3 regions of the Thalassotalea piscium genome follow, and region 3 is predicted to be linked to each of the others. Evidence: riboswitches for the same ligand, from Rfam matches in the RefSeq annotation. Region 3 holds a riboswitch; each other region holds the start of a gene.
What was found. Region 3 has a riboswitch for cyclic di-GMP ahead of QUD79_RS16755 (GGDEF domain-containing protein). Riboswitches for the same ligand answer to the same signal wherever they lie in the genome.
Positions count from the first base shown of each region.

Region 1: it holds a riboswitch for cyclic di-GMP, as region 3 does, so the genes downstream of both, QUD79_RS09825 (DUF3718 domain-containing protein) here and QUD79_RS16755 (GGDEF domain-containing protein) in region 3, are expected to answer to the same signal.
Region 2: it holds a riboswitch for cyclic di-GMP, as region 3 does, so the genes downstream of both, QUD79_RS06985 (DUF3718 domain-containing protein) here and QUD79_RS16755 (GGDEF domain-containing protein) in region 3, are expected to answer to the same signal.

Region 1 covers NZ_AP027362.1:2,255,774-2,263,802, reverse strand. Annotated here, with positions in the region: gene QUD79_RS09845 (GGDEF domain-containing protein) at 1-190, opposite strand, end outside; gene QUD79_RS09840 (monovalent cation:proton antiporter family protein) at 556-2,523, shown strand; gene QUD79_RS09835 (class I SAM-dependent methyltransferase) at 2,527-3,360, shown strand; gene QUD79_RS09830 (patatin-like phospholipase family protein) at 3,361-4,515, opposite strand; cyclic di-GMP riboswitch class I at 4,729-4,812, shown strand; gene QUD79_RS09825 (DUF3718 domain-containing protein) at 4,907-5,260, shown strand; gene QUD79_RS09820 (c-type cytochrome) at 5,574-6,260, shown strand; gene QUD79_RS09815 (cytochrome-c peroxidase) at 6,267-7,544, shown strand; gene QUD79_RS09810 (parallel beta-helix domain-containing protein) at 7,546-8,029, shown strand, end outside.
Region 2 covers NZ_AP027362.1:1,605,810-1,613,838, forward strand. Annotated here, with positions in the region: gene QUD79_RS06955 (L-threonylcarbamoyladenylate synthase) at 1-511, shown strand, start outside; gene QUD79_RS06960 (hypothetical protein) at 983-1,663, shown strand; gene QUD79_RS06965 (segregation and condensation protein A) at 1,829-2,617, shown strand; gene scpB (SMC-Scp complex subunit ScpB) at 2,656-3,285, shown strand; gene rluB (23S rRNA pseudouridine(2605) synthase RluB) at 3,347-4,210, shown strand; gene rnd (ribonuclease D) at 4,342-5,484, shown strand; gene QUD79_RS06985 (DUF3718 domain-containing protein) at 5,591-5,950, opposite strand; cyclic di-GMP riboswitch class I at 6,011-6,097, opposite strand; gene QUD79_RS06990 (3-oxoacid CoA-transferase subunit B) at 6,582-7,238, opposite strand; gene QUD79_RS06995 (CoA transferase subunit A) at 7,266-7,967, opposite strand; gene QUD79_RS07000 (hydroxymethylglutaryl-CoA lyase) at 8,022-8,029, opposite strand, start outside.
Region 3 covers NZ_AP027362.1:3,757,159-3,765,187, forward strand. Annotated here, with positions in the region: gene QUD79_RS16730 (mechanosensitive ion channel family protein) at 1-770, shown strand, start outside; gene tesB (acyl-CoA thioesterase II) at 780-1,637, opposite strand; gene QUD79_RS16740 (hypothetical protein) at 1,909-2,163, shown strand; gene QUD79_RS16745 (hypothetical protein) at 2,183-2,677, opposite strand; gene QUD79_RS16750 (tetratricopeptide repeat protein) at 2,684-4,537, opposite strand; cyclic di-GMP riboswitch class I at 4,739-4,821, shown strand; gene QUD79_RS16755 (GGDEF domain-containing protein) at 5,082-6,095, shown strand; gene QUD79_RS16760 (2-thiouracil desulfurase family protein) at 6,104-6,556, opposite strand; gene QUD79_RS16765 (hypothetical protein) at 6,559-6,894, opposite strand; gene QUD79_RS16770 (c-type cytochrome) at 7,039-7,338, shown strand; gene recQ (DNA helicase RecQ) at 7,418-8,029, opposite strand, start outside.

The DNA of each region.
Region 1 (8,029 bases), 1.5 Mb from region 3:
ATCCTGAAAAATCGACAAATTTTGCAGCTTCCATGGCAAAAATATTTAGTAAATGATCAAGCTCTAACGTAGTTTGAAGTTGTTCAGCTAACGCTAATTTACGATAGTTATTTTTATGATCTCGTGTATCAAATAGCTTAAACGCATTAAAATCAACATTACTATTTTCGACTAAGTTTAATGTTTGCATATGGTCACCTATCAACATGGATAGTTGTTAAATGCAATTAGCGTACCTATAATTTTTATTTTTTTAGATTTACATTTTACTTACTTTTCAGTTGCTTAATGTTTATTTTTTGTTTGGGAATATACTGTCATTAGCTTGACGGCAATATCTTGCCGACTACCTTTGCCATTCATGCCTTTCTTATTCGGGACATTACCAAGCTAAACCTATGGCTTATAACATAGTAAAAGAAGGAGAAAAAAAGAGATATATTTATAATGCTACAAAAAATAGCGTTATACTTATTACGCACTAGTATTATTAAGATCTTCTTCCTGCTTATTTTAATTAAGCATTTTCGTACCAAAATTTTAAAAAGGTGAATAGTGTCAAGTCATATTGAAATACTTGCAATTTTGATGAGTGCCGTTGTGATTGTTTGGCTATTTAGACGGTTACATTTGCCAGCTATTCTTGCTTATTTAGTAGCAGGGATGCTAGTGGGTGAGCATGGCTTTGCCTTTGCACATGAGCATGTTGACTATGACAAATTTGCTGAGCTTGGCATTGTATTTTTATTATTTACGCTTGGGTTAGAGTTTTCATTGCCTAAGCTACTTGCAATGCGAAACCTTGTAATTGCTGTTGGTAGTTTGCAAGTCGCTATTTCGTTAGTGGTGTTTATTATTATTGCATTATTAACTGGGCAGAGCTTTGCCAGTGCTTTTGTTATTGGTAGTGTTTTAGCATTATCTTCAACCGCTATTGTCATAAGGCAATTGAGTGAAACTGGCTCGATGAAGCGAAAATCGGGCCAAATATCTGTAGCTGTTTTGCTGTTTCAAGATGTTGCTGTTGTGCCGCTACTTATTATTATTCCAATGTTTGCACAAGATTCAGATACCTCAATGCTGTTAGCTTTACTCATTGCGCTGGTTAAAGGTGTTGTTGTTGTTACCGTTTTATTAATGACCGGCAAGTGGCTGTTACCAAAGTTGTTTACCTTAGTGGCGCAAGTACGAACTGATGAGCTTTTTGTTTTAACAACGCTGCTGGTTACGCTAGTAGCATCGGCATTAACACAGTGGTTTGGTTTGTCTATGGCGTTAGGGGCATTTCTTGCGGGTATTATGTTGGGTGAAAGTCAATATAAACATCAGTTAGAAGCTGATATTCGTCCATATAGAGACATTTTATTGGGTTTGTTTTTTGTTACTGTAGGTATGAAATTCAATATAGATGTGCTTATTGAGTCTCCTTTTCAAATATTAGCGATATTAGTTGGCTTTATGGCTGTTAAGGTTTTTGTTATTCAAAAACTTTCGGTCATGGCAGGCGCTCAGCAAAAAGATGCGTGGGCTTCAGGCCTAATGTTGGCACAAATGGGAGAATTTGGCTTTGTGTTAATTGCTTTAGCAAATCAAACACAGATATTACCAACAAATGTTTCTTCAATATTGCTTGGTGTTGGAATTATTAGTATGGCGATTACCCCGTTTATGATCGAACATGCACGTACATTAGGAGTGTGGCTAAGCAACGATAAAGTAGCTAATACTGAGCATCTAGAGCAGTTGCCTGAAAATACGCAATTAAAAGATCATGTGATAATTTGTGGCTTTGGGCGAATTGGACAAACAGTTAGCCGCTTTTTGAAACAAGAAAATATTGAATTTATTGCAATTGATATGGACCCCCTTAGAGCGAGTAAAGCTAGAGATGCGGGAGAGAACATTTTATTTGGCTCTTCACGTAAAAAAGAGCTATTGGAAGCGGCAAATTTAAGTGAGGCTAAATTAGTTGTTATTGCTTTTGGAGAAGACAAACAATCGTTAGAAGTTATTCGTAAAGTACGAACTTTATCACCAAATGTACCTATATTGGTTCGTACTCGAAACGATGATCAACTGGTTGCTTTGCAGTCTGCAGGGGCAAATCAAGTGGTTCCTGAAAGTTTAGAGGGCAGTTTAATGTTAGTCTCGCAGGTATTGTCGTTAACTGGTGTTCCATTTTCTAGAATTTATAGACGCGTGCAAACTGAACGTAAAAATCATTACAATCATTTACATGGTTTTTACCAAGGTGAAAATACCAACCTTAGCCCTGATGCTATTGACAGAATAGAGTTTGCTCATGCTATTCATTTGAATGATGACTCATTCGCCTGTGGTCAGTCGATAAAAGCATTAAACTTTGATCCGCGTAGAATTGTTATTGTTGCCTTACACCGCGGTGATACTGAAACTGAAAATCCAGATGACAATACAATACTTTGCTCACAGGACACTTTAATAGTAAGAGGTAAGCCTCGTAGAGTTGAGCTTATAGAACGTTTTTTACAGGAAGGGAGTTAACAAGTGATTAGTGAAGTTAACATTGCCAATCACTATACTCATGGTAACTTGTTAAATGCCATTAAAATAGCGTTAAGTAAAGCAGGACACACGCTCGATTCAGTTTCAGCTGAACAATTAACTGCAATAGATGAGTTTCATATTGGTGGAAGAGAAGCTACCACTCAACTATTGAATGGCATTACGTTTGCAGCTGAAGCACAGTTATTAGACATAGGCTGCGGGCTTGGTGGTACTACTCGTTACCTTGCGTCACACTATACTAGTTATGTTACAGGGATAGATTTAACTGCCGAATATATTAAGGTTGCTCAGGTACTTAATCAAAAACTTGGCATTGCTGAGCGTATCAACTTACTGCAAGCAAGTGCGACAAGCCTTCCTTTTGCTGATGATAGCTTTGATGGTGTGACTATGCTCCATGTCGGAATGAATGTTGCTGATAAACAGGCATTATTTGCGGATGTGTTTCGTTGTTTACGGGAAAATTCGTTATTTTTAATTTATGATGTAATGAAAACTAATAAAGATACAGTCAATTACCCTTTACCTTGGGCTTCAACTAGTGACACTAGCTATTTATCAAGTCTTGATTCATATCAAAGAAAGCTTAAAGCGGTAGGATTTAATGTTGTAGCAATTAACTCTCGTAAAGATTTTGCGCTTGATTACTTTAAGCGACAATCGGGAAAGATAGCAACTAACGGAGTAAAGCCCTTATTAAGTCTACACACTTTAATACAAGATAATGCTAAGCTAAAATTTAGCCATTTAATTGATCAAATTAGCAGTAACGCATTAACACCGATTGAAATTATTGTTAAAAAGCCAGGCTAATTATTTTAAATTAAGAAATTCGCGGATCTGAGTTTCTTGTTCCATGGCATCTTCAAAGCCTAATTTTATTAATCGCTTGCAGTAGTTTTTTTCAAATAATATATAGCTAATTAAACTTGATTCAGAGTCATTGCTTATACCTATACTACGTAATAGTATACGTAGTGAAAGCGGTAGTTCCGCAAAGTGCTCAACAGCCAGGGCGTTAAAATCTTGGCTAGGATTAATGAGCATTGAGTCAATATTTTTTAAGCCTTTGTTTTGGGTTCTAACTTCTTTTGGAATTAATGATACTGTTTTATTAATGCGCTTCATCCTTTCTAAGTCACTTTGAAGAGTGTCAGAAAAAATACCATCGAGTAAATGGCCTGCGATCGTAGCTGTTGTTGGAGGATGTGGATTGTTTTCTTTTGAATGTAGTGGTTCTTGGGGTTGCTCTACACCAACAATAAACAACTTTTCACCGCCAAGGTGAATAGCAGGGCTTAATGGCGAAAGCTGATGAATAGAGCCATCACCATAATGTTCTTTTTTAATTTTTATTGATGGAAAGACTAAGGGTATAGCTGCGGAAGCCATTAAATGCTCAGCACTCAATTGGGTAGGCTTTCCATATCGCTTTTCTCTATACCATGGCGCTATACTTGATTGTGACTGGTAAAAACTAACGGAATCACCACTTGAATAGCTTGAAGCTGTAACAGAAATCCCTTTTAGATAGCCTTTCATAATGTTGACATCAATTCGTCTGAAGTCGATAACTTCATCTAATAAATTTCGTAACGGGGTACTGTTTAATAAACTATGGGCTTTTTTATTAGCATAGTCGGCTTGAAAGTTCGCCAAAGCACCATTAATTAAATGGCCGAAAACGCGTACCGGATCGCTATAATAAATTCTATTGGTACTTAGGTTGTTCCATACCCATTCAAGCTTTTTTATTGCTAGATGAAAGCACGATGCATAACATGCTAATGCAGTACTATTAATTGCGCCAGCTGAAGTTCCGCAAATAATAGGGAAGGGGCTAGCATGATGGCGCGGTACATACTTTGCAATCGCACTTAATACGCCAACTTGATATGCAGCTCTTGCGCCACCACCGGTTAATACTAGGGCATTTTTAGACTGTTGGTAACTTGGTTTAGCAATCATACAACTTAAGTTTATATTCCGATGAGTACGCAAGCTAATTTATCTTCCTGTTTGTGTAACGTTTTGGATAAAAGAGCAATATTTACGTGTATTTTTATATTTATGGCTCAGTGTAATGACTTTTTTATCATTGCTCTAGTGAATTTATCATTAAATAAAAAAGCGTGTGAAATAAATGATTGACTCGTTATTTTTTAAACGTATAATGCGCGCAGCTAGAAACGGCAAGGTGCTTGAAAGAGTGCTACGCAAAACTACCGGTCTAAGGGCAAAGCCTACGACAGCGGAGTTACCTCGGCAAGTAACCACTTCTCTTTTGATGTGGGCACAGGTAAAAATTGTAACCGTTTCTTTTACTATATTTTATAGATTTATTTTAAAGGGTTATTTAATGAAAAACTTACTTGTTGCTACATTTATCGCTGCATTATCTTTAACTACTATCGTAACTGCTCCAAAAGCTTCTGCTTCTAACATTGCACAAACTATGTGCGACTATGTTGCAGCAGACGACAAGCAACGTTTACGTTCTTTCTTAAAAACAAACAAATTAAAAATTCGTTCAGTTTTTAGCGGTGTTCAGTGTAATGGCATGAACTTAGTTGCATTTGCAGCAAACCAAAATGCTAACGACACTGGTGCGATGATTATCAGTAAGTTACCTAAGCAAGTAGTTGCTGAAGTTATTTCTTCAATTACTTCATCTGAATTAACTGCAATTGCAGAAACTCGCGTTAATAGCTAATTTAAAAAAATTATACCAGTTTCATTTATTAAGTGACCAATTTTACCCAGTAGAAATGATCACATAGTTAGTGAGATTGGTATTACAATAAAACGAGCTTTTATAGCTCGTTTTTTTTTGCCCAAAACTTTGTGCTAATTTAATTTTCAACACAGTAATTATTTAAAATTATTTGATTTTATATTTTTTAATATACTTTAATGCCTTATTTATTAGGTTTTTAGCAGAATTCGTCAGCTATTTTTTATAATTCGTCAGCTATTTTACTTTTCTCTCTTTATAGTGGTTACTTCATTTATAGGGTGACTTCTGTATGAATAGCTATATTTTTTCTATTAATAATTCATTAATAAATATTTTGACTGGTAAAAAAAATAACAGGTATAACCGACACTTATCTCTCACTACAATAGTATTTATATTGAGTGCGCTCAGCCAAGTTGCAGTTGCTAATAAAATGCCAGAGTCTTATGGGCAATGTATAGCTTGTCACGGAGATAAAGCGCAAGGTAATGCACAGCTTAATTCACCTTCACTTGCTGGTAAGTCAGCAAGTTATATTACGCGTCAATTACACAATTTTGCTAATGGTCTTCGCGGCTCTCACAATAAAGATACTTTAGGTATGCAAATGGTAGCCATTAGTAAACAACTCAACTTTAACAAGGATGTTCCCGAACTTAGTGCTTATTTAGCGGCGCTACCTGCTATATCACAGGTACAGAATACTACAGGGGATTTAAAAAATGGTAGTCGATACTACCAAGGTAAATGCGGGGCATGTCATGGCGGGCAGGCGCAAGGTAATGAAATAATGAATGCGCCTAAGTTATCTGGCCAGAGTGTCGAGTATTTAAAGCGCCAAATGCTTAATTTTACTCAGGGTATTAGAGGAACTCACCCCGAGGATAAGTTCGGTCGTCAAATGGCGATGATGGCTAAAACAACGTCGGGCCAAGAACTTGAAGATATTTTGCATTATATTGCTAATCAAGAGTAGGTACTTATGAAGGTCATTAAAAGTCTAGTTATTGTTTTTACTATTCATGTATTACTGGCTAATAATGTTGTTAGTGCAAAGCAATGGCAGGGTGAAAATAATAACACCCTTAGCAAAAGTGAGTTTACTTTAGCCAAGCATTGCCCGCCGAGCTTTGAGTTAACCCCGCAAGGTGTATGTCGCTTGTTAACGCAATACCAATTCTATACCTCGGTTCAAAATAAAGGGTTAGGTGGCACCCAAACAAATTTACCGCCCCATAGAGATGGCTTTACTCCTGCACAAATTGATTTAGGAAGGTATTTGTTTTTTGATCCTGCACTGTCAAAAGATGGTTCTATTTCATGTGCTAGTTGTCATCAACCTGACAAAGGTTTTAGTGATAATTTAGATAGAAGCATTGGCATTACGGGCGAAAAAATAGCTCGCTCGGCCCCTACTTTATGGAACGTAGCTTTTGTCGACAAATTCTTTTGGGATGCTAGAGCTAAAAGTTTAGAAGAACAAGCCTTAGGGCCGCTTTATGACCCGCTTGAAATGGGTAATACTCCTGAAAAACTACTTGCTACAATTAGGTCAACGCCAACCTATGTGAAGCTGTTTGCACAAGCATATCCTGACATGCAAGAAATAGGACTTGAGCAAATCTATACCTCGCTAACTGCATTTCAAACATCATTAATCTCATTAAATAGCCGTTATGATCGCTATGCGCATGGTTATCATCAAGCACTAACTAAAGATGAAATTGCTGGTTTGAACGTATTTCGCTCGTTTGTTGCTCGGTGCGCCGAATGTCATCAACCGCCATTATTTACGAATAATGAAATTGCGGTTATAGGTAGTCCTGAACCAGAAGGTCGTAAATTAGATATAGGGGCAGAAAAAACCTATAACGCACCTAAATTAAAAGGGGCATTTAAAGTGCCTACACTGAGAAATATTACTCAATCAGGGCCTTATATGCACTCTGGACGTTATAAAGATCTTAGAGAGGCTGTTAAATTTTATAATGATGGTAGAGGTAACTCGATTCCTGAAGGCGAAGAAATGCTAATACATTGGCATATATCTGAGCCTAACCTAACAGATGATGAATTAGATTTAATCGTTACCTTTTTAGGCACGTTAACCGATGAAAGTTTAACACCACGCATACCTCAACAGGTTCCTTCAGGTTTACCTGTAATAGATGAAAAATATCAAGAAAGATCAAAAGCAGCACGTACACAACAAAAATTAAATCATAATAATGAAAATGCTATAACGCAAAGTGGGGAATAATATGAGCTCAGGAAAAATAATAGGTGCAATACTCGTCGCAGGTGCTTTTGCCGGCGGTATGTATTTTGGTAGTATCCAAAATTCAACCCCAGTGATCACAAGCAGTACAGGTGGAGCAAGCTATGAAGGTGGCTACGATAAGTCAGCTGATGCTGATGCACTGCAAGGTGTCAATAAAGGCGCTGCAGCCGAAAGAACCGTTGTTGGACAAGTGCATGTTGTAAATGACGGCGAGACGATTATGGATGCAGTGATTGCCGCAAAACCTGGAGATACTATTCAGGTTATGCCTGGCACGTACCATGAAACCGTATATGTTGATAAAGATGATATTAGAATTATTGGCGTAATCAAAGAAGGTAAACGTCCAACCCTTGATGGTGAAGGTATATTAAATGACGCATTTTTATATTCAGGTAATAACTTTGTCATAGAAAATTTTGTTATTACCAAATATAAAGGTAATGGCATTATGGGGCAGGCAG
Region 2 (8,029 bases), 1.8 Mb from region 3:
CTATGCACTAGGTTGCCATATTGGCGATAAAAAAGCGTTAGAGCGTATTTGTAGTATTAGGGATATCAGCAAAACACACAATTTTACTTTAGTGTGCAAAGATTTATCAGAGCTATCAGAATATGCGCGTGTAGATAATACAATATTTAGGTTGATAAAAAATAACACCCCAGGGGCATATACCTTCATTTTTAAAGGTACGAAAGAAGTACCTAAGCGGTTGCTTAACCCTAAAAAGAAAACGATTGGCATACGTATTCCCGAAAACCCTATCGCTCAAGCACTACTAGCAGCATTAGGAAAACCCATTATGTCTACGACATTAATTATGCCTGGCGAAGAAAGAGCTGAATTTGATCCTGAGCATATTCGTGATCTTTTAGAGCATCAAGTGGACTTAATTATTGATGGTGGTTATCTTGGTGAAAAACCCACTACTGTAATTGACTTCTCTGAAGGTAGTGGTGAGATTGTTAGAGTTGGGCAAGGAGATCCAACGCCATTTGACTAAAAAAACTTTCGGTGGGTTAACCCTGTTTTTAGATTTTACAGCGACTTGTTTGGCGTTTATACAAAGTTAAGCTTATGTTATGTGCTTGCTCCCCATAAATAATTAAAATGTCATAGAAGTACCAGACTAGACACTTTTTTTCGGATACGGTTAAACATGATTTGTTTTTGTTCTCTGCATGGAAGTAGGAAATTAATGTAACGTAGGAGCAGTTACCGAAAATCCCCCTCATACAACCAAAGCTTTGTTTCTATGCCCTTAAATTCTGGCTCAGAGAGCACTTAATTAATGAAACTGGTATAAATAATGAAAAAGAAATTTAAAGGAAATAATCAAATGGAAATAATGTGGTTAAAAACAAAACTAGCCTGCAGTTTACTCTTAATAACATTTAATATTCATGCTAATTCAACTGAAACTAAAAATATCAACAAGGGTAATCAATAAGCTAATAAAATTAGTAAATCTTGTGTGGTTGAAAGTGAAAGAAGTAAAAAAAGACGGTTACATACAGGAAAAGAAAGAGCTGATATTTTTGTTCAAATGGACTCATTTAGTGCTTATTTTGACGGTTTTAAAGAAAAGATGGATAGTGTGCCTACTGAAGATAAGTTAATTTATGCGTATGCATCTTCAGGAATAACGGCTATCGGACTTCAAACTACTTTTATGCCTATATTATTAGGTTATTGCAGTACAGATATAGCAATTAAAAATAAATGTAACTATGAAATGGGTAGTTCTGATGGGGGAAAAATCGTCTTGGAAACCACATGGAATAGTGCAATCCAATATACCATGACACAATCAATTGTCGATGCAGGAGCAACGGCTAAAATAAAAAAAATGATTGTTTCTACTGAATTACCCAACTACTGGAATGGTTCCATGACTATTTTTGATAAAGATGGTTCAAAGTCTGATTACACTTGGTCTAGAAGTGAGGATGGCACTGAGTATTTTCACTCAGAAAGTATTGGCGTTTCAAAAACTTCAAGTACAACTTTCACTGAATACTCTGATTGCTCCGCGGATGTTATATACACCAAAAAAGATATGGAAATAAAGGCTGATTGGGTTGTAATTAATGAAAAGACAACAGGAAAATTTAAATATTGTAATAAGAGGGGGTGTCGAAATGGGGATTGGTAAACGGGTTTTAAGGGCGTGATATTTAACTGCTGTGCATTGATATACATGTCATTGTGACATACTGTTGTTATTGAATATAAAAACTTAATATTTATCGAGCTTATAAACCTCTAACTAACTAATAAGACAGGTAAGAATAACGTGAATCAACATCAGTTGGGGGAAATGCAACAACAACAGTTGCCATTGGCTTTTATTCGAGGTGAAGCTTTCATAAATAAACCTCAAGACTTATTTATTCCTCCTGACGCACTGGAGGTTATTTTAGAAACGTTTGAAGGACCGCTAGATTTATTACTTTATCTTATTAAAAAACAAAAGTTTGATATTCTCGATCTTCCTATTGCTCCTATAACCACGCAATATATGCATTATGTTGAACTAATGAAAAACATAAAGATAGAGCTTGCGGCTGAGTATTTAGTGATGGCGGCAATTTTAGCAGAAATTAAATCACGTTTATTATTACCCAAGTTACAAGTTGAAGATGAAGAAGTTGATCCTCGTGCTGAGTTGATTAGACGTTTACAAGAATATGAAATAATTAAAAAAGCCGCTGACAGTATAGATCTTTTACCTAGAATGGAGCGGGACTTATTAAGCGTTAATACTAGGTTACCTGATAACTTACCAATGCGTGACAACGACAGCGACGTAGAACTAGCTGAATTAGTTAGTGCGTTAAATGCCGTATTAGAACGGACGAAAGCTTATGAGCATCATCATATAGCGAAGGAGTCGCTATCAACAAGAGAGCGTATGAGTGATATTTTAGCAATGCTTACTAACCAACAAGAAGATAACTTTGTAGCATTTGAACAATTATTTAACGTTTTAGAAGGACGCAACGGTGTTGTTGTAACTTTCTTAGCATTATTAGAGCTCATCAAAGATGATTTAATTGAATGTATTCAAGCGGATAATTATGGAAGAATTAATGTGCGAGCTAAATAATAATTTTGGCGGAAAACACGCATAATAATGGTAAACTAATGACAAGTTTAAGTAGGCATAAGTTAATACAATTGATTGAGGGAGCTATTTTTGCTTCGAGCTCTCCTTTGTCTTTAATCAAAATCAAACAACAATTACTGGTTGATTATAATGTTAATCACCAACAAGTTATTGATGCAATTGGAGAAATTGAAAGTGCTTACCAAACTAGGGCTATCCATTTGGTAGAGGTTGCCTCTGGATACCGTTTTCAAGTAGTCGAAGCGATCGCTAGTGAAATTGCAATTTTATTTCAAGAAAAAGCGCCCAAGTATTCGCGAGCAGTTTTGGAAACCTTAGCATTAATTGCCTATCGCCAGCCTATTACACGAGGTGAAATAGAAGATGTTAGAGGTGTTTCAGTAAGTAGTCATATTATTAAAACATTATTTGAACGTGATTGGATAAAGGAAGTCGGTCATAAAGAAGTGCCGGGGCGCCCAGCACTATTAGCAACGACAAAAGAATTTTTAGATTATTTTTCGTTAAAATCATTGGCACAGTTACCAGAACTAATGCCATTATCAGAATCTTCAATAAACGATATTAAAATAAAAGGAACAGATATCGTTAAAGAAGATAATACTCAAATAAGAGAGACAGAAACAAGCACTAAGCGGAATAAATAAATAGTCCAATTGGTATAATAGCTTAAGCTATGATGTTACTGACGTAAGAGAGTTATAATTCATGTCTGAAAAATTGCAAAAAGTATTAGCCCGTGCGGGCAAAGGTTCGCGCCGCGAAATGGAAACGATAATTAGCGCAGGCCGTGTAAGTGTTAATGGTAAAGTTGCTTACTTAGGTGATCGTGTAGAAGGTAGCGAACAAATTAAAATCGATGGCCATTCTGTTAGCTTACAAGCCAAAGACGATGAAATTTGTCGGGTGCTAATGTACAACAAGCCAGAGGGTGAAATGTGTACGCGTAAAGACCCTGAGGGTCGGCCGACAGTATTTGACCGTCTACCAAAACTTGATTCAAGTCGTTGGATCGCTGTTGGTCGTTTAGATATTAATACTTCAGGTATGTTGCTTTTTACTACCGATGGTGAACTTGCTAATCGTTTAATGCATCCTTCACGAAAAGTTGAGCGTGAATATGCGGTGAGAGTGTTTGGTGAAGTTAACGAGGCCATGCTACAACGCTTAAGAGCAGGCGTAAAATTGGAAGATGGCCCAGCGCGCTTTCAAAAAATAACTTACCGTGGTGGTGAAGGCCGTAATCATTGGTTTCATGTAGTGCTGTCGGAAGGACGAAATCGAGAGGTACGTCGCTTATGGGAAAGCCAAGAGGTGCAAGTAAGTCGATTGATCCGTGTACGTTATGGCGATATGGAAATGAAACGCCAATTACCTTCTGGCGGTTGGACAGAGCTTTCATTAAAAGAAGTTAATTATTATCGACAATTGGTGGGGTTACCACCAGAAGTACAAAGCAAAGTTAAAGTTGATGAAAAAGTAATGGATAACGCCAAAAGTCGTCGCATTCGTCGTTCAGTTAAAAAACATCAAACCAGACATCAGCAATCTACTCGCAGACGCCGAAGTTAAACGAAGTTTCGGTAAAGAACATAAGTATCAATAAAGTGCTTACTTATAAAATGAAATATGCCGTATGTGCAGATAAACGATGACTTTTTTGAGCCGCTAGCATTTGGCATGACAACGCAGTAGGAAACTTAGTGCAAAAGAAATACATTAATGAACAAAATGATTTAGTGGAGTTATGTCATCATTTAAAAAGTTCTGACGCTTTAATGATTGATACAGAATTTGTCAGGACTCGAACTTTTTATCCAAAATTAGGGTTACTACAAGTTTGTAACGGAGAATACCTTGCATTAATAGATCCATTGGCGGTTGATGACCTGTCGCCTTTTTGGGCATTAATAGCAGATGAATCAATAGAAAAAGTGGTTCATGCTTGCTCCGAAGATTTAGAAGTTTTCTTAACTCATGCTAATTGTCGTCCGAAAAACTTAATTGATAGCCAGATAATGATGTCATTCTTAGGGTATGGTTTATCAATAGGTTACGCTGCCATGGTAGAGCACTTTTTAGGTGTTTCATTAGATAAATCAGATTCTAGAACCGATTGGCTTAAACGGCCATTGTCTGATAGCCAAATTGTTTACGCACAAGCTGATGTCGATTACTTATATCAACTTTATCCTACACTTAAATCACAGCTGCAATTAACACCTTGGTTTGAAGCGGTAAAGCAAGAAACTCAGATGATGATCGAGCGAAAATATACGCCAACGGATGCTAGCCAACTCTATCGCAATATAAAAATGAGTTGGCGATTAAATGCTAAACAGCTAAATTTGCTAAAGCAGCTCGTTATTTGGCGGTTTGAGCAAGCTCAAAAAAGAGATATGCCTATTGGTTTTATTGCCAAGGATCATACGTTATTTGGTCTTGCTAAAGTCAATCCTAAAAGCATAGAGGTTATGGGAAGTATTGAAGGAGTAGAGCTTTTAGATGTGCGCCATAAAGGCAAAGCAATGTTAGCCGTTTTAAATTTTGCAAATAAAATGAGCGAAGATGAATACCCAGAGCCACTTAGCCGTTTAGATGAATATCCTGGTTATAAGCAAACGTACAAAAAAGTAAAGAATTTTATCGCAGAAATAGCAAAAGCGAATGAAATTGCAATTGAAAACTTAGCCTCAAAAAAACAAATAAATCAATTTTTGACTTGGCACTTTAACTTGCCAGGTGAGTTAATTAATATTGAACAGGTAGATCTTTTACGTAATTGGCGAAAGAGCCTATTTGGTGAACAACTTTTAGCGTTTGCAAAAGCTGAGTTTGTTAGCTAAGAAAAAATTGAAGTGGAAAAAAAAGCCAGTATTAACTGGCTTTTTTAAATGACAGAAGAATTATTAACTGTAAAACATTATTACGAATGTCCACTAGCTAATAAAATTAGCTGCTAACGCGTTCGTTAGCTGCGTCTATCAATGGTTGCGATCCAGTCTGAATAAGCGCTAGGTTATCAGACACAACACTCTTTGGTAATTTGCTAATTATCATTGAGCCTGTATCGATAGAACCCGCTGATGCGGCAAATTCTAACAAGTTTTTCCCATTACACTGAATACCATCAAAAATATTACGAATTTTTAATTTATTCGTCTTTAAAAAAGAACGCATGCGTCTCTTGTCGTCAGCAGCTACATATTCACATACGCTTTGGGCGATGTTAGCAGCTTGTGCCTGAGGTACAGATACAACAGACGTTAATGTTAAAGCAGTGATAGTAGAAACTAGTAATAATTTTTTCATTTTAATAACCTTTTAATTCATGAGTTAATAAAAGAAAAAACCACAGGATGTACCTATTAACTCGGTAACTCCGCTGTCATAGGTTATCGAACCCTTAGACCGGTGGTTTTGCGTAACACGTTTTCGCGTGTTTTGCCTTTTCTTTGTCTACTTTAGTATCGCGAATGGCTAAGCTAATTGCAAATTTAATGCTACTATTATTTGCTTTGAAGGACTTGTTATTTTGTAGTTTATTGATTTTTATAGTTATTAAGTTAACTCTAAGTGTTTAATTTGACTAAATGTACACATATCTGCAATCAAATGGTAATAAAAAAGGGCAGTAAAGCCCTTATTTATTAAGAATATCTTACAAAGTCTATAGGGCGTGTTGAACTTTCGAGTACGAATTTTGTACGAATTAAACATGATTTAATTGAGGCGTAGCGAGTAAAGTGTAGTTATTCTACATAAATGAGCTAGAACAAAAAATAAATCATGTTTAAACGTATCCGTAGGACAGCGCTTCTTTGGCTTTTCTACGGCGTTTTCACTTATTTATGGGGAACAACCCCACTACATAAGTTCAGCCTTGTATAAACACCAAATAAATCGCTGCAAAAATGTACAGCAAAGATCAACACGCACTAGTTTAAAACTGCATTTCGGGTACATTCTCAGGAATGACAAGCTCACCCGCAGTAAGTTTAACGATTTCTTCAACCGTTACACCGGGAGCACGTTCAAGTAAATGAAATTTACCGCCTTTAATTTCAATGAACGCAAGATCAGTAAGTACTCGTTTTATACACCCTTTACCAGTTAAAGGTAACGTACAGTGTTTTAATAGTTTAGATTCACCGTGTTTTGATGCATGTGTCATGGTTACGATAATATTATCTGCGCCGGCAACTAAATCCATTGCGCCGCCCATGCCTTTAATTAACTTGCCAGGGATCATATATGAGGCAATATTACCATTAACATCAACTTCAAAAGCACCTAATACGGTTAAGTCAACATGTCCACCACGGATCATTGCAAAAGACTCTGCAGAGTCAAATATTGAAGCGCCTGTTGCCATAGTAACAGTTTGCTTACCTGCATTAATGAGATCTGCGTCTATTTCTTCTTCTGTGGGAAATTGTCCCATGCCTAATAAACCGTTTTCTGATTGCAACATAACTTCCATACCTTTAGGTACGTAATTTGCCACTAAGGTCGGAATGCCTATTCCTAAGTTTACGTAGTAACCATCTTGTAATTCTTGTGCGACACGCTGTGCCAATTGCTCTCTTGATAAAGCCATTATTAACTCCTTACAGACTCTAGGTATTTACTTTTGGCGAATTGTGCGCTGCTCAATTCGTTTCTCAAAAGTGCCTTGAATTAAACGATCAACATAGATTCCAGGAGTATGGATATGATCAGGATCTAATTCGCCAGGTTCAACTATTTCCTCAACTTCTACTACTGTAATTTTTCCAGCAGTTGCAGCAAGAGGGTTGAAGTTACGAGCTGTTTTTCTAAATACTAAATTACCGTACCTATCAGCTTTCCAAGCTTTAACAATGGCAAAATCACCTTTGATAGCTTCTTCAAGAATGTAATGGCGGCCATTAAATTCACGTTCTTCTTTACCTTCGGCTACAGGAGTACCATAGCCTGTTGCAGTAAAAAATGCGGGTATGCCTGCACCGCCAGCACGCATTTTTTCAGCAAGCGTTCCTTGAGGTGTTAAAACAACTTCTAACTCACCGCTCATCATTTGGCGTTCAAATTCGGCGTTTTCACCGACATAAGATGCCACTATTTTACTGATTTGACGATCTGGTAGAAGCACACCTAAACCAAAATCATCAACACCACAGTTATTAGAAACGACAGTAAGACCTTTCGACCCTTTACGTTTGATTTCTGCAATTAAATTTTCAGGGATACCACACAAACCAAAACCACCTGCAATTATGGTCATGTTATCTTCAAGACCTGCCATGGCTTCTTCATAGCTTGACACTACTTTGTCAAATCCGGCCATTGTTTACTCCTTAGTAATAAAAAGGGACACCCAATAGAAGTTATTTATTGGGTATTATTTTA
Region 3 (8,029 bases):
TTTCTTATGTGCTCGACCGCTCACCTTTTTATTTATTAAGTGGTATAGGTGCGCTTACCGCTGTTTTGTTATTAGTTTTTCAAGACACTATTAAAGGCCTTGTCGCCAGTATCCAAATTTCTGCCAATAAAATGGTAGCACCGGGCGATTGGATTGAAATTCCTCAATATGGCGCAGATGGTGATGTGTTAGAAATAGGCCTAAGTACAGTAAAGGTCCAAAATTTTGATCGCACTGTAACCACTGTACCTACATATGCACTAATTAGCGGTTCATTTAAAAACTGGCGAGATATGCTTAACTCTGGCGGCAGAAGAATTAAGCGCGCATTGCATATCGACATTTCCAGTATCGACTTTTACAACCAAGAACAAATTGAAGAATTAAAGAAAATCCGCCTACTCGCACCTTACCTGCAAGTTAAAGCAGCAGAACTTGAGGCTCATGCTGAACAGCACAACTTAACGGCAACAGATATTAATAGCCGACAACTCACTAATATAGGTACGTTTAGAGCGTATATAGAAGCCTATTTAAAACAACATGAAAAAGTTCATAAAAACATGACCTGCATGGTAAGGCAGCTACCTGCAACTGCCGCAGGCTTACCATTAGAGTTATACTTTTTCAGTAACGACCAAAACTGGGTTAATTACGAAAAAATTCAGGCTGATATATTTGACCACCTGTTTGCAATGGCTAAGTTGTTTGATATTCGACTTTTTCAGCATCCAAGCGGTAAAGATTGGCAGGCTTTCCATCAATCTTAGGCGCTAAGATTAGCGTTGGCGCATAACACCTTCTTGCATTGTGCTAGCAACTAATTCGCCCGTACGTGCATATATTTGCCCTCGAACCAACGCTCTACCACCAACCGATGTTGGGCTTTCAATTACATACAGTAGCCAATCATCCATTTTAAACGGGCGGTGAAACCACATAGAATGATCGATCGTTGCCAATTGAAAGTTCGGTTGCCAGTAACTTACACCATGCGTGAACAATGCTGTTGGCAAAAAGTGAAAATCCGACGTATAAGCAAGCATATAGTTATGAACTCGTAGATCATCGGGCATTTTACCGTTAGCTTTAATCCACATATGACAAACAGGAGGCATTTTCTCTGGTTTTATCCAGTTATATTGCTCTATTGGACGCAATTCGATTGGCTTTTCGGCTAAGAATTTATCTCTAATATTTTCAGGAATATAGTGTTGATGCTTAACAATAAAATCTCGATACGACGGCACTTCTTCAGGTGGTGCAACTACTGGCATTGTATTTTGGTGTTCAAAACCCTCTTCTAATGCTTGAAAAGAAGCGGTTAAATAAAATATAACGTGCCCGTGTTGCAACGCTTTTACGCGCCGAGTATTAAAACTTCGGCCATCACGAATAATCTCAACTTCATACACTACTGGCTTGGTTGCATCGCCAGCCCTTAAAAAATAAGAATGAAGCGAGTGTACATGTCTAGTTGGGTCAACTGTTTCTTGTGCGGCTGATAACGCTTGCCCCATTACTTGCCCACCAAATAAAGCTCTAAAGCCTAAATCTTGGCTTTGTCCACGATATAGCCCTTGCTCAATGGGCTCTAATTTTAATAGGCTTAACAATTCTTCTAACACTTGACTCATATGGGTTACCGTTAACTTTATGATATTCTGTAAAATATTATCGTTATTTTAGCGTAAATGTCTAACTGGCACTATAATTAACCTTATTTTGGCATAAACTGTACGTATAAGGGTCAAGACTGTTTTATAACTAGCATGCTCATTTATGTTTAAAATTCACGCAAAGTATATTATATAATGGTTGTAATGCCCTGAAAATTGGGATAATGTGCGATTATATCAATATTGATTTTTCAATATAAACTGAATTAAACTGAATATAGAGGTTTTTGTGCAAGCAACAATGGAAAGAGCAGTGTTATTAGAAAGAAGACACTATACACCTGAGCAAGCATCACTTTGGGACAAATTGTCTTTAGCCCAAAAATTTGCAGCTAGTAGCTTAACCCAATTTGGCTATGATCTCGCATTTATCCGCACCAGCGCAGTAGGCAGCATAGCCGTTTTACTTTGTGACCAAAGTCCAGCCACTATATCTGATGATGGTGAAATAAATACAAACCCTGAGATTATTATTCGCCCTTAAACCTTATCAAGGAAACAAATTAATCTTTTGTTTCCTTTTGTTGCTCCATTTCATTAAGTAGCATTTCAACAAACGACATAAACCCACTTAAGCTATTACTATTCCATGTACGTTTTATGTGGCCATCGCTCTTTGTAATATACGCGGTAAGTCGTGAAAAACTTCTACTGTCATAAGCTTGACAACTTTTCTTAATTGCGATATTTGTTCGTGCCTTACCTTTTAAGCTTTCTCTAACTATGGCTGCGTAGTTAGCTACTAATGGAGTTAAGTAAACAACAAATTCATTATCATCGCTCAACTCTTTTGCCATTTTATTAAAACGAAACTTAATAAACTCCTCGTTCTTTTTTGCCATTAGCGCTAGTGTATCAATTAGCACCTGGCTTTCTTTTTTACTATCTAAAGAAGCGCGTTTGAGTGCGGTTATATCTCTTTGAAGCCCTTCAGCTCGAAAGTAAAAATAAATACTTACTGTGATAAAAATGGCTAATAACCCAAGAACAAAAATCATAAAAGTCTACTTCTTAAAGGTGGTATGTTCTGATCGTGTTGACTCACTTAATCTAGATAAAAAGATATAAGGATCTATATCCTGAATACTAGGCGTTTCAAATGCGTAGCTAATTTTAACTGAAAAATCACCCAAATTAGCAAAAAATCGTTTATTGATTGCGTTAGCAATTAAATTTAACTTTTTTTGTAAGCTTTGTTTATTTTGATGAGGAGATAAAAACAAGTATTCGCCCTCACTAATTAACCCAACAGTATCAAACTCAGCAACATATTCATTAATTAAAGTCGCAATAGTTTTCGCTACTTCTGCCACTGTTCTTTTATTAAACCGAAAGGTAAGTTCTTCCCAGTTACATATAGATAAATAGCCAACAGATAAGGTATATTCAAACTTTCGTGCTTTTTTATAATTCAACTGATAAAGCACCTTGGTTTGAGAAGGGGTTGCTATATAGTAGTCTGGCTTTTCTATATCTTCGTAAGCATTAGTTAACCGCTGATTTCGCTGATTTAAATAAAGATAAAACGCAATAATAACAACACTAACTAATAGTGCTAACAGAAAAAAAACTATATTCTTTACTTGTTGATACTTAGCAAAATAAGACTGACGTACGTCTGACTGTTCAGCAACATTCAATGCTATTTCACGATTTTGTAGCTCAAGCACATTACCTGTAAAGCCTTGCGATACAAATAACTGCTGAACATTATGCTTTTCATAATGAGTTATCTGCGTTTTATATACATCAATTGCTTTCTTATAATTACTTTGCGAGACATACATATCAGCTAACAAATCGTAAAGCTCAAGTTGCTCAAAACTTACCTCTACCTTCTGTGATAAACTTGCTGCTTTATTAAGCATTTCATACGATAGTGGTTTATTCTCAAGCTTGTCGTACGCTTTAGCTAATGCAATTAAAGCTGACATATGAGGCGCGCCGAAACTTCTTTCACTTAGCTTAGTTTTAGACGGCAGTAAGAATTGAAGCGCCTCTTCTGGTAAGTTTTGCGCGAGTAAAACTTTTCCTAGCCCTAAGTCTGCAAAAGCTTGACGAATTGGCAGGTTATGTTTTATTGCTTCTTGTTTTGCTTGATAAAAACCACTGTAGGCATCATCTAACCGATTAAGCTTTAAGTTTGTTTCTGCTAAATAATAATAGCTTCTATCTATCGACGCGACTTTACCTGATTCAAACCGTAGTTTTATTGCTTTGTTATATAATGCTTTTGCAGTATCGTAATCTTGTTGATACAGATACGCTAATGCCAATATTTCAATAACTTCAAGGTAGTTATTGAACTGTTCATTATCTGCAAGTAGCGTTTTTATTTCTTGTAATTCTTGATGGGCAGCCAAGTTATTCGCTATTAACGCGTTCGACATAGCACTATAGCTTAAAGCCACTAATAAATACCTTACATTTATTAATTGCCTTGCGATTACCACAGCTTCGTTAGCAAATTCATTTGCTTGGTGAAAACGCCCTTCAAAGTAATGGCTTGCTGTTAACTTCAATAAAAAGTCTATTTTCAAGACATTATTTATGCCCACAATAGCTATACCATCTTGCGCAAACTGCATAGCCTTACCTAGATCACCCTGATTAATTGCGGTATTGGCAAGTAAAATAAATACTTTCGCTGTAGTGTCGGCACTATAAAAGTGTCGCTTTTGCAAAATATTATTAGCCAATTGAACTACATCATCAGCGGGAAGGGCTTCCTTTTCTTTTGCAAACAGTTGTTCAACTTGCTGAATATTTTCACTAATACTATTCTCTTGAGTCCAAGCACGGCAACTAACAGCAATACTCAACAACACCATTACGCAATACAAAGTATGTTGTTTCACTTAACTCCCTCATCTACAGCATGCCAACAGTACTAATTTAATTAATTCTCCCAAAGTAGGGTATAAATTAAATCGAATTAGTATAAGCCTAAAAGTAAAATAATATTATCATGATTAACTTTTAAGCACGACGCGTAAGATAATTATTCTTAAGGTTTACAAGACAAATTAATTCACTATAATGGTTTTTGAGCTACTAAAGCTTGAAAAGGGCAAATCTAGTGAAAATTAGAGACGCAAAGTTACCGGCCTAAAGATTACTCTATGGCAGCGGAACTACCGAATTTAGATATAGTGGGGGCTTATCTGAATACTGTATTCAGTTGTTTGTACCTGCGGTAACTTTTGCGTGCCACCTTTCTTCTACTTGTTCTATTATTTCATTTTAATCTATAGATAATCACTTTTTGTCGTATATTGCCGCTCTTTTAACTCAATCTTTATTTATTTATTGTTTACCTATAGAAGTTTTCGTTTATTTCCTAGAGAATGAGCTAATAATAATATTTTAGTAATGTTATATGTCGTATTTAAAGAGTGAGTTATGAAATACCATGACTCAGTAAAACAGGCCGAACAAAAACTATCGCTCGCAATAAAGCAGTTGCAAGAATGGGGCTTGCCAGCAACTCCAATAAATTATGCGGTAAGTTACGAATTTATTAATGGCCAAAACACTACATTATCCGCACTCATTAATCAGCAGCTTGCACTAGATAAACCGCTTGATAATTTTTTTATGGATGAAATATATCGACAGGTTATTTTAGGCGCTGAACAGTTTCGAGACGAAATAATTACCGATATCGAAAATATTGTTGATCAAGTAAAACAAAGCTGTAGAAAAACCACACACCATGCAGATACCTTTATTAACACTGTAGATAAACATTCTGAACAACTTTGTTCTCAAGATGAGCAACAAATAAAACAGGCACTTGTGGATATAGGGACAGCTTCTAGACAATTTAAATTACAACAAGAAAAGCTCAATCAGCAACTACAAGATTCCAAAAAGCAAACCTTATCACTTAAGAATGAATTGCAGGAAATTCGTAAAGACATTTACTTAGACCCTTTAACTGGCCTATATAATCGTAAAGCACTTAATAAACATATTGCAGGCTGGATTAAAGAGGACCCTAACAAAAGCTTAGCTGCAATAGTAATTAATGTTGATAAGTTACAGCAAGTCACAACAGATTTTGGTCACATAATCAGTGATATTTTATTATCAAAAATTGCCAACAAGGTGATTAGTTATGTAGGTGAAAGCGGATTACCGGTTCGCTCTGGCGGCAACGAATTTACAGTTTTATTGCCAGAAATTGAATGCTCTGTAGCTACCGAAATAGCTGAAAAGATTCGACAAGGTGTAGAGCGGTTAAGGTTTGTTAGTAGTAAAACAGGTAGTCGCTTACCCAAAATGACGATTTCTCTCGCTGTAAGCACCCTAGACTTAAACAAAAACGTTCATAGTGTGCTAAATAAAACTAGCGCCTTAGTAGCCAAAATGCAAAAAAGCTCACAGTATAATCAAATAGCTGTAACATCTTAATATCATAATTACTCAAGCAATCCACTTAATTCATTAATTTGCTGCTCAGAAAACACTTTTATACCATGCGCTTGTAATAACTTCGCCGTTACGCCCATTCCTTCAATTTTTTGGCCAGAAAAAGTCCCATCATAAACACTGTTACTTCCACAGGAAGGGCTAGACTCTTTTAATAGCGCGTAGCGTATCTGATACTTTTTGCATAATAACAACGCCTTATTTGCACCAGAAATAAACTCATTAGTTACATCGATACGCTGTTGAGTAATAATACGACCATCGGTCTGCATTTCTGCAGGCTCCCTCGGTATTGATAGGCCGCCACTAACTTCAGGGCATATACTAATAATTCGACCTTGTTGCTGCCAAACAGCTAGCTTTATATGGTGTTGCCGCTGACAGTTGCCATCATACCGAACTTTTTCACCTAACAAGCAAGCACTCACTAATATTTTATTCATTGCTATTTCATCTTAAGTAATCGTTCGATTTCTTGGTAGAGAGTATGTAAGTTGGTTATCTGGTCCTCACCATAAGCTTCAATCCAAATAGCTTCACAACTAGACTCTAGGCATATTATAAACTCAGCCTGTTGAAATATAAATCGGGCATTCATTCGATCTGCCCCCTCCATAACTTCAACTAATTTAGCAGATTTAAAAACTGTAAAAAATGCTTCAATAAATAATGCTAAAGCTTCCTGATGCCAAGAAAACGCTGATACTTGAAAAGTGATCGTTTGGTAACTATCGTTGTATTGAACTCTTTTTATCATCGCTTTTAGGTAATTATTGGTCATATCTGGGAGAATTTAATGATCGTAAACAAACTTAGGCGTATAATACAAAAAAACCAACGACAGCATTGATCTTTTTTCCTATAATCTAAGCAGATTAATTCGGTTTTTAATATTTTTTTTAACCACTATAGAGAGATAATTGTTATGAAAAAACTTACTTTAGCTATTGCAGCTACAGTGATGATTGCATCTCCTGCTTTTGCTGGCGATATTGCAGCAGGTAAAGCTAAATCAGCAACTTGTGCAGCTTGTCACGGCGCCGAAGGTATTTCGGCAATACCTATGTACCCAAACTTAGCAGGTCAAAAAGAAGCGTACCTTGTTAAGCAATTAAAAGATTATAAGTCAGGTGCTCGTAAAGATCCTGTAATGTCTGCAATGGCAATGCCGTTATCAGACGAAGATATTGCAAATGTTGCTGCATACTTTGCCAGCAAAAAGTAGATTTCGATTTGTCTAAAAAAGCGCTGTTGAGCGCTTTTTTAGTATTTACCCACACTCTTACGAGCCAGACAGCTTAGCTTTAAGCATTCAAATGCTCTTGAATAACCTCAATAAACGGCTTGCCATAACGAGAAAGCTTGGTATCTCCAACACCACTAATTCTTAAAAACTGTGCTGAATTCACAGGTTTGGCACTTGCAAGTTCAGCTAAGGTTGCATCATTAAAAACAATATACGGGGCAATGTCTTCAACATCGGCAATTGTTTTACGCAACTCTCTTAATTTAATAAATAGCTTCCTGTCATAGTTATTCTTAACTTGCTTATTGCGTTGCCAGTAGCTTGCTTTTTGTAAACGTGGTGCAGCAAGCATCAATATACTATTACCGGTTAATACACCGCGTGCCGCCTGAGTTAAACATAGCGTTGATTGGTTGGCAATATCTTGCTGTAAGTACCCCAAATGTATAAGCTGCCTGATAATGGCATGCCAATACCCTGGGGTTTTATCACGACCAATACCAAACGTTGACACTTGATCATGCGCATTAGCTTTAACTTGCCCATTAAGTTCGCCACGAATAACTTGGATTAGATAGTCAATATTTCCCTGTTGTTCGATACGATATACACAGGAAAGTATTTTTTGAGCAGCGACTGTGCCGTCAAACAAGGTCGGTGGATCAAGACA